Regions from separate parts of the Streptomyces sp. NPDC005805 genome, predicted to be linked through region 4. Evidence: riboswitches for the same ligand, from Rfam matches in the RefSeq annotation. Region 4 holds a riboswitch; each other region holds the start of a gene.

Region 1 (2,153 bases), on a different contig from region 4:
GGGCCTCCTCGTAGTCGGCGGCGCGGACCACCGAGAGCACCGGGCCGAAGATCTCCTCGCGGTAGATCCGCATCGAGGGGGTGACCCGGTCGAAGAGGGAGGCGCCGGCGAAGAAGCCGTTCTCGTGGCCCGGGAGGACGAAGTCCCGGCCGTCGACGACGAGTTCGGCGCCCTCGGTGACGCCGATGTCGACATAGCGGCGGACCCGGTCCAGGGCGTCGCGGCCGACCAGCGGCCCGAAGTCGGCCTCGGGGTCGTCGGAGCGGCCGATGCGCAGGGTGCCGACGCGTTCCCGCAGGGCGGCCACCAGGGCGTCGGCGGTCTCCTCGCCCACCGGGACGGCGACGGAGACGGCCATGCAGCGTTCGCCGGCGGAGCCGTAGCCCGCGCCGACGAGGGCGTCCACGGCCTGGTCCAGGTCGGCGTCCGGCATGACGATCATGTGGTTCTTGGCGCCGCCGAAGCACTGGGCGCGCTTGCCGTGCCGGGCGGCGGTGGCGTAGACGTGCTGGGCGACGGGGGTGGAGCCGACGAAGCCGACGGCGTCCACGCGGGGGTCCTCCAGCAGGGTGTCCACGGCCTCCTTCGCGCCGTTGACGACGTTGAGCACACCGGGCGGAAGGCCCGCCTCCACGAAGAGTTCGGCGAGCCGCAGCGGCACGGAGGGGTCGCGTTCGGAGGGCTTGAGAACGAAGGCGTTCCCGCAGGCGAGCGCGGGGGCGGCCTTCCAGAGGGGGATCATCGCCGGGAAGTTGAACGGGGTGATGCCGGCGACCACGCCGAGGGGGCTGCGCAGGGAGTGCACGTCGATGCCGGTGCCGGCGTTGTCGGTGAACTCGCCCTTGAGGAGGTGCGGGATGCCCGCGGCGAACTCGACGACCTCCAGGCCGCGCTGGAGGTCGCCGTGCGCGTCGGGGACGGTCTTGCCGTGCTCGGCGGAGAGCAGACGGGCGAGTTCGTCCCGTTCGCCCTCGACGAGCTGGAGGAAGCGCATCAGGACGCGGGCCCGGCGCTGCGGGTTCCACGCGGCCCATTCGGGCTGTGCGGCCGCGGCGTCGGCGATCGCGGCGCGGGTCTCCTCCGCCCCGGCGAGCGGGACGTGCGCCTGGACGGCGCCGGTGTTGGGGTCATGGACGTCGGCGAAGAGCCCGGAGGTGCCGGGCGTGCGCTTTCCGCCGACGAAATGTGTCAGTTCACGGACCATGGAAGCCTGCTCTCGTCAGGTGAGATCCGGGGATGGCACGGCAGGCCGGCGCGGCGCACCGGTCGGGTGCGGGCGCGCGGAACCACCGTGGGACGCGGAGGCCGGAGGGCCGTCGAGGGGCTACGAAAGCGCGGGAACGCGGGTGTGCCTCGCCGGATCACCAGGATCACGGGTACGGACCGGTGCCATGCGTGTCTGCTCCATCCTCGTGGACAACACGGAACATCCCGCGGCCGGTATCCTGACTCCCGGATCAGCGCACGCCCTCCGGCCTTCCCGGCGGATCTCTCCGCCGGTGGCCTTCCTCGCTGGAGGACGCACTCCCCGGTCACAGTGGCGGGACCGCGCCGGATTCACACCGGCTTCCCTGCACCGCGGGCCTTTGGGCGCGACCATATAGTTGGACGTCCTACTAAGTCCACCCCACCGCGCCGCCCGCCGCCGCCCGCCGGGCACGGGCCGCCGCCCCCGGAGCGCCAACTTCCGTCCGCCACAAGCGGATCGGCCGGTACCGGTGGCCGCGCGACGAAGCCGCGCCCTACGATGCGTCTGCCCCGGGGGCGGGTCCCCCGGTGCGGACAACCGAATGGCTGGCACAAGCGGGGGAAGTCCGGTGGGAATCCGGCGCTGACCTGCAACCGTGTGCGGCGCGCGTGCGCCGCGAGTCGGAGCACCCGCTGTGCGAGCGGTACCGCTTCCCACTGTCACGGTCTGCAGCGCGAAGCCCCGAGCCCGGTCCGCCGGCCTCCGTACGCCCATGGGCGTGTGCGGGCGTCGTGCGTCCCGGGGGCGTCGCGGTTCGCGGACCCGCCACGCCCCAGGAGGGCCGTCCATGCACCGCACCACCGTCCACCGCGCCCTGGTCACCGCCACGGCGCTGGGCCTCGCCCTGACCACCGCGCCCGCCGCCGCCCAGGCCGTGCCGGCGTCCGCGTCCGCGCACATCGCC
Region 2 (2,153 bases), on a different contig from region 4:
GCTGGGCGGCGGTGCGGTCGGCGTACGGCTGGGAGCGGCGGCCGTCGGCGTCGGTGATCGCGGCGGCGCGGGCGCGCACGGCCGGGTCCCGGGTGATGGGGGAGCCGGCGCGGGAGGCCAGGTCGGCCCGGTTGGCGGCGAGTTCGGCGGCGATCGCGCCGGTGCCGCGGGACAGCCCGGTGGCCAGGGTGACGATCTCGGCGGTCTTCTGCTCGGCGAAGGCCAGCCAGCGCAGCACCTGCGGGTCGATGTCCCGCTCGGCGGCCGCGTCGAACGGGACGTGCAGCAGGGAGCAGGACGCCGAGACGTCGACCCGGCCGGCCAGCCCGAGCAGGGTGCCGAGGGTGGTCAGCGACTTCTCCAGGTCGTTGATCCAGATGTTGCGGCCGTCCACGACACCGGCGACCAGCCGCTTGCCGGGCAGTCCGCCGACGGCGGCGAGGGCGTCCAGGTTGGCGGCGGCGGGCCCGGTGAAGTCCAGGGCGAGACCGTCGACGGGGGCCTTGGCGAGGACCGGGAGGGCGTCGCCGAGCCGGTCGAAGTAGGAGGCGACCAGCAGCTTCGGCCGGTCCGCGAGCCCGCCGAGGTCGCGGTAGGCGCGGGTGGCGGCGTTCAGCTCGGCCGGGGTGCGGTCCTGCACCAGGGCGGGCTCGTCGAGCTGCACCCACTCGGCGCCGGCGGCCCGCAGGTCGGCCAGGACTTCCGCGTACACCGGCAGCAGCCGGTCCAGCAGGGTCAGCGGGTCGAAGTCGGCGGCGACCCCGGGGGCGGGCTTGGCGAGCAGCAGGTACGTGACGGGGCCGACGAGCACCGGGCGGGGCGTGAGGCCCAGGGCCAGGGCTTCCGTCAGCTCGGCGACCTGCTTGGCCGAGTCGGCCGTGAAGACGGTGTCCGGGCCCAACTCGGGCACCAGATAGTGGTAGTTGGTGTCGAACCACTTGGTCATTTCCAGCGGGGCGACCTGCTGGGTCCCGCGGGCCATGGCGAAGTAGCCGTCCAGGGCGTCCGCGGCGACGGCCGCGCGGTGCCGCTCGGGGATCGCGCCGACCATGACGGAGGTGTCCAGGACGTGGTCGTAGAAGGAGAAGTCACCGGTGGGGACCTCGTGGACGCCGGCGGCGGCGAGCCGCTGCCAGTGGGTGCGGCGCAGACCGGCGGCGGTCTCGTGCAGGGCCCCGGCCGTGACCCGGCCCTTCCAGTACCCCTCGATCGCCTTCTTCAGTTCCCGGTTCCGCCCCTGGCGGGGGTAGCCGTAGACGGTGGCGCCTGCTGCCGCGGCTGCGGACTTCGGTGTCACGGAACTCTCCTTCGCGAGTTTGTGTGAACAACCCCGGCCACGCCACGGGTACACGAAGGAGCGGGCGCACGGACGACCGTGCCACCGCTGCCGCCGACCCACCCGCGAGGTCACCGAGATCTCCGCGCGCGACTGTCGCGCACGGGCAGTGGCAGGTCTTCGGACTCGCGGGCACGCCCTGACGACGTACGTCAGGCCACCTACTGGCCGTCGCTTCCCGGGCCCCCGCTGGGACCCAGTGCATGTGACGGCGTTCGTTCCCGCTCACCGCTGCGGGGCAGTCCCGGATTCCCACCGGGTTCCCTCTTGCGACGCATCCCGCCTGGCTGACGGGGCGAACCAGCTGCACGGAACAGCCTAGACGCCGCCGCCTCGCGGCGGGGTAGGGCGTCCACGTGGCGGACGCGGGCGTGGGACGCGGTGGCCTCCCGCGGGCCGGGCGACGGGCGCGGCGCGCACGGCGGGCGTGGGACGCACGGCGGGCGCGGGGCGGCTCACTCGTACCGCCCCGCGCCCGCCTCCACAGCGGCAGCGTACGGACCCCCTCAGGTCCCGGCTGCCTCGCACCGGGGTCCCTCAACCCCGGCCGTTTCCGCCCGGGGTCGCCCCCGGTCGCAGGTCCCGGGGTCACCCCCGGTCGTAGGTGTGGAACCCCCGCCCGCTCTTGCGGCCCAGCAGGCCGGCCTCCACCATCCGCTGGAGCAGCGGGGGAGGGGCGTACAGGGGCTCCTTGAACTCGTCGTACAGAGATTGCGCGATCGAGGCCACCGTGTCGAGCCCGATCAGGTCCGCGAGTTTCAGCGGCCCCATCGGATGGGCGCAGCCCAGCTCCATCCCGGCGTCCACGTCGGCCGCG
Region 3 (2,153 bases), on a different contig from region 4:
CTCTTGGTGCCCGCCGTGCCTCGCGTGCCCACCGGACCCACCGGACCCGGCCGACCCACCGGACCCGGCCGACCCACCGTGCCGGTCACCTGAAGCGGTCCGGGTGGAGCTGGCGGGCCAGGGACTCCACACCGGCTGGCACCCGGACACCCAGCACCGTGGACGACAGCGGCAGCACCGCGAACCGCTCGTTCCTGATGGCGGGTGCGTCCTTCAGCGCCGGGTTCGCCAGCAGGAACTTCTTCTTGTCCTCGACCGGTTGATCCCCGTAGTCGTAGATGACCACGACCTCGGGCGCCCGCTCCGCGACCTGCTCGAACGACACGTCGCCGAACGACTTGTCCACGTCCGCGAAGAGGTTGACCGCGCCGGCCCGCTCGATCATCTCGTTGCCGATTCCGGCGCCGCCCGCCGTGAAGGCGGTCTTGTCCCCGCTGTCGTACACGAAGACCTTGACCGGCTCGACGCCCTTGAGCTTCTTCTCGACGCCGTCCAGCGTGGCGTGGAGCTTCGCGAGCTGCTTCTCGGCCCGCTCTGGCACGCCGAAGATCCGGGCCACGTTCCGGATCTCCCGGTCCATCTCGGCCATGGTCACGGGACCGGTCGGGCACTCCTCGATGTTGAGGTAGGAGTTGACGCCCGCCTCGCGGAGGGCGTCGCGGCCACGCCCCTCCTTCTCGTCGAAGGTGCTGGCGAAACCGCCGTAGGCGAAGTCGGGTTCGGCGGCGAGCAGGGTCTCGAAGGAGGGGTACTCCTTCGCGATGACCTCGATCCCGTCGTACGCGTCCCGGTACTCGGGGAGGATCCGGTCGTCGAGGTAGGCCGTGCCGGTCATCGACTTCTCCAGCCCGAGCGCCAGCATGACCTCGGTCGCGTGCTGGTTGAGGGACACGGCCCGCCCGGGCGGGCGCTGGTACGTCGTCCTGACCCCGCAGTTCTCGACGGTGACCGGGAAGCCCTCCGCCGCCGAAGCCGCCGGACCTTTGCCCGCGGCGGGCTCCGGGGAACCGGCGCCGCAGCCGGATATCAGCAGGGCCGCCGCGGCCACGGCGGCCGGCAGGCCCGGTAACCGGCGGACGGACCGGGGGGACGGGGCCGCTCGCCGGCCTCTCGGCGCACGGACGGCGGGATCTGCCTGCGGACGGGGTCTCAATGGCAGCACGAAGGAAGCCCTCCTCTCCGGGGAGATCCGCCCCGGTCGTCGTCGAGGAGGCGACCGCGTGAGTCTCCTGGCTCTCGGGTCAGTGCTCGTCCCGGCCTTCCCACCCGCGTACGGGCAGTGGTCTGTTCGGGATCCGCTCGCCGATCACAGTGGCGGTACCGCACCGGATTCACACCGGATTCCTCGTTCCGCCGTCGCCCATTCCGCGGCACATCCTCGCAGCAGGAGCCGGAGCGGGATACACCCCGGCGGGAGCGGCAGCGGTGCGCGGATGCACACGGAGCGCGGACGCGCGCCGCATGCGCCCCCCGGCGCCCTGGCACTCCCCCCGGGCCGGGTGCGGGAACGGCGTCAGCGCCCGGGTCCCGGCCCACCGGCCAGGTCCGCCTCCCCTCCCCCGTCCCCACCCCCACCCTCATCCTCATCGTCCTCGCCCTCGTCGAAGGGGTCGACGAAGATCGACGACAGCGTTCGCTCGACGGGGGCGCCGGCCTCGTCCTCGGTGAGGAGGATTCCGCGGAGCATGTTCAGCGGGTACAGATAGCTGTCCGGGTCACCCGGGACGCCGACGCAGGGGTGGTCCAGCGCGGAGATCTGCCCGGCCGCGCCGAAGAACGGCTCCAGCTCCCCGCTGACGAGGTCGGGGATGTACTTCCACACCATCGTCCGGTGGCGGCGGAACACCTCCCCCACGTACCAGAGCGCACCCTGGACGAAGGGCGTCATCCGCTGGTCGGTGACCTCCTCCATGGTGTTCGCCCGTTCGCGGACCAGATCGTCCACGACCGCCAGGGAGGCCGGGGTGAAGTCCAGCGCGCCGGCGGAGGAGGTCCCCGCGGCCCACCCTTCGTGAGCGTCCCGGCGCTCGTCCAGCCACCTGAGCAGGTCGGGGTGCCGGGTGGGGTCGTACGTCTCGTCAGCTTCGGTCATGCCGTCGACCGTAGTGGACACCGGATCGCCGCCGCGGTGCTCCCCTGCCGACACGCGGAAT
Region 4 (2,153 bases):
GGTCTCGCCGTCGTTGGTGACCTCCAGGATCTCCGTGCAGAGGTTCGAGGAGTGGACGACGCGGCCGGGCTCGGCGGTCTGGTTGGCGGTGCGGTTGGAGGCGTCCTTGAAGGTCATCCAGCCGTTGCCGGTCTGCGCGAGGGTGCGCATCATACGGCCGTACAGCTCCCGGGCCGGGAGGGTCTTGCGGGCCAGGCCCGCGGCCTCGGCCTTGCGGTAGGCGGCGTCGAACTCGGCGCCCCACAGGTCGACCAGCTCGGGCGTGTCGGCGGGGGAGAACAGCGACCAGTCGGCGTCCGCCTCGACCCGGCGCATGAACTCGTCCGGGATCCAGTGCGCGAGGTTGAGGTTGTGGGTGCGGCGGGCGTCCTCGCCGGTGTTGTCGCGGAGCTCCAGGAACTCCTCGATGTCCGCGTGCCAGGTCTCCAGGTAGATCGCGGCCGCGCCCTTGCGTCGGCCGCCCTGGTTCACGGCGGCGACCGAGGCGTCCAGGGTCTTCAGGAACGGGACGATGCCGTTGGAGTGGCCGTTGGTGCCCCGGATGAGCGAACCGCGGGCGCGGATGCGGGAGTACGACAGACCGATGCCGCCCGCGTGCTTCGACAGCCGCGCGACCTGGTGGTAGCGGTCGTAGATGGAGTCCAGCTCGTCCAGCGGGGAGTCCAGCAGATAGCAGGAGGACATCTGCGGGTGCCGGGTGCCGGAGTTGAAGAGGGTGGGGGAGGAGGGGAGGTAGTCGAGCCGGCTCATCAGGCGGTAGAGCGAGGCCACTTCCTCCAGGGCCCGCACCGACTCGTCCTCGGCGAGGCCGGCGGCGACGCGGAGCATGAAGTGCTGGGGGGTCTCGATCACGTTCCGGGTGATCGGGTGGCGCAGCAGGTAGCGGCTGTAGAGGGTGCGCAGACCGAAGTAGCCGAAGCGGTCGTCGGCCTCGGTGTCGATCAGCGCGTCGAGCCGGGTGGCGTGCGCGGTGGTGAACGCGGCGGTCCGGTCGGCGATCAGGCCCTCGCGGTGGCCCACGGCGACGGAGGCGGAGAACGACACGGCGCCCTCACCCGCGGCCTCCTGGGCGATGGTGATCGTGAGCAGGCGGGCCGCCAGCCGGGAGTACGCGGGGTCCTCGGAGATCAGCCCGGCGGCCGCGTCGGTGGCGAGGGAGCGCAACTCCGCCTCGTCCGACCCGGCGTGCCGGCCGCGCAGGGCGGCGGCGGCGACCCGGCCGGGGTCGGTGTCGGGCAGGTCGGCCGTCAGTTCGGTCAGGGTCCGCAGCAGTGCGGTACCGGGGCCGTCGTGCTGGACGGCTGAAACCGGATCGGCGGGCGCGATGGTCACAGTGGTGCTCTCCCTCGCTCGGCTCGGGGCCGGCGGGAGGGGGCGGCCGCGCGCACGGGCCCACGGAAACGGGCACACGCGTGCACGGCGTCCACCGGCCCAACCGCGAGGCCCGGACGTCTGGCGCCCGGGTCGGTCGACCGGGCGACCGTCGGCAGGTCTTCGGACTCGCGGGCAGCGCACAGCACACCGCTCACCGTTGCGGGACAGTCCCGGATTCGCACCGGATTCCCCTGCGTCGACAGCGAGACGAGCATACATGTGGGGGCGGCTCGATGGCTCACCCCCCACATGTTGTGTCTCCGTGTCGGGAGCGACGGGAAACGAACGGCCCCGCCCGCCCCGTGAACGACCCCGCGGAGGGTACCCGGCGCCGCTATCGTGGCCCTTGAGGGGAGGGTCCATGACCGTGACCACCGACCGCCCGCACCCCGGACGGCTCCCTGGCGCCGAGTGAAGCCTTCGTCGGTCAGGGCGAGTGGGCGGACCCGGACCAGGTGCTGATGGTCGTCGAGGTCACCATGTACGACTCGGACACCGACGGACGCGACCGGGTGGAGAAGCCCCGTGCCTACGCCCAGACCGGCATCCCGCTCTTCCTGCTGATCGACCGCGACAGCTGCGAGGTCACGGTGTACAGCCGGCCCGACGGCGTGCGGTACGAGAACGCCCGCACGGTGCCGTTCGGCAAGGACCTCGAACTGCCCGCGCCGGTGGACATCACCCTGGCCACCGAGCAGCTCAAGGACTGGGTGCACTACCCGACGGCGAAGGGCCGCCGCTCCCCGGTGGAGCGGCGGCCCTTCGGCGTGATCGGGTGC

The links. Region 4 has a riboswitch for cobalamin ahead of ABZ457_RS08955 (ribonucleoside-diphosphate reductase subunit alpha). Riboswitches for the same ligand answer to the same signal wherever they lie in the genome.
Region 1: it holds a riboswitch for cobalamin, as region 4 does, so the genes downstream of both, ABZ457_RS21780 (CoA-acylating methylmalonate-semialdehyde dehydrogenase) here and ABZ457_RS08955 (ribonucleoside-diphosphate reductase subunit alpha) in region 4, are expected to answer to the same signal.
Region 2: it holds a riboswitch for cobalamin, as region 4 does, so the genes downstream of both, metE (5-methyltetrahydropteroyltriglutamate--homocysteine S-methyltransferase) here and ABZ457_RS08955 (ribonucleoside-diphosphate reductase subunit alpha) in region 4, are expected to answer to the same signal.
Region 3: it holds a riboswitch for cobalamin, as region 4 does, so the genes downstream of both, ABZ457_RS25230 (ABC transporter substrate-binding protein) here and ABZ457_RS08955 (ribonucleoside-diphosphate reductase subunit alpha) in region 4, are expected to answer to the same signal.

Annotation. Positions count from the first base shown of each region.
Region 1 covers NZ_JBEXXN010000042.1:13,557-15,709, reverse strand. The annotation lists gene ABZ457_RS21780 (CoA-acylating methylmalonate-semialdehyde dehydrogenase) at 1-1,204, opposite strand, end outside; cobalamin riboswitch at 1,418-1,616, opposite strand; cobalamin riboswitch at 1,807-1,880, shown strand; gene ABZ457_RS21775 (DUF4430 domain-containing protein) at 2,037-2,153, shown strand, end outside.
Region 2 covers NZ_JBEXXN010000002.1:230,650-232,802, reverse strand. The annotation lists partial or broken gene metE (5-methyltetrahydropteroyltriglutamate--homocysteine S-methyltransferase) at 1-1,297, opposite strand, end outside; cobalamin riboswitch at 1,430-1,656, opposite strand; gene ABZ457_RS02640 (3-hydroxybutyryl-CoA dehydrogenase) at 1,925-2,153, opposite strand, start outside.
Region 3 covers NZ_JBEXXN010000057.1:17,960-20,112, reverse strand. The annotation lists gene ABZ457_RS25230 (ABC transporter substrate-binding protein) at 86-1,048, opposite strand; cobalamin riboswitch at 1,221-1,374, opposite strand; gene ABZ457_RS25225 (hypothetical protein) at 1,514-2,092, opposite strand.
Region 4 covers NZ_JBEXXN010000011.1:68,282-70,434, forward strand. The annotation lists gene ABZ457_RS08955 (ribonucleoside-diphosphate reductase subunit alpha) at 1-1,332, opposite strand, end outside; cobalamin riboswitch at 1,468-1,606, opposite strand; partial or broken gene ABZ457_RS08960 (Uma2 family endonuclease) at 1,764-2,087, shown strand.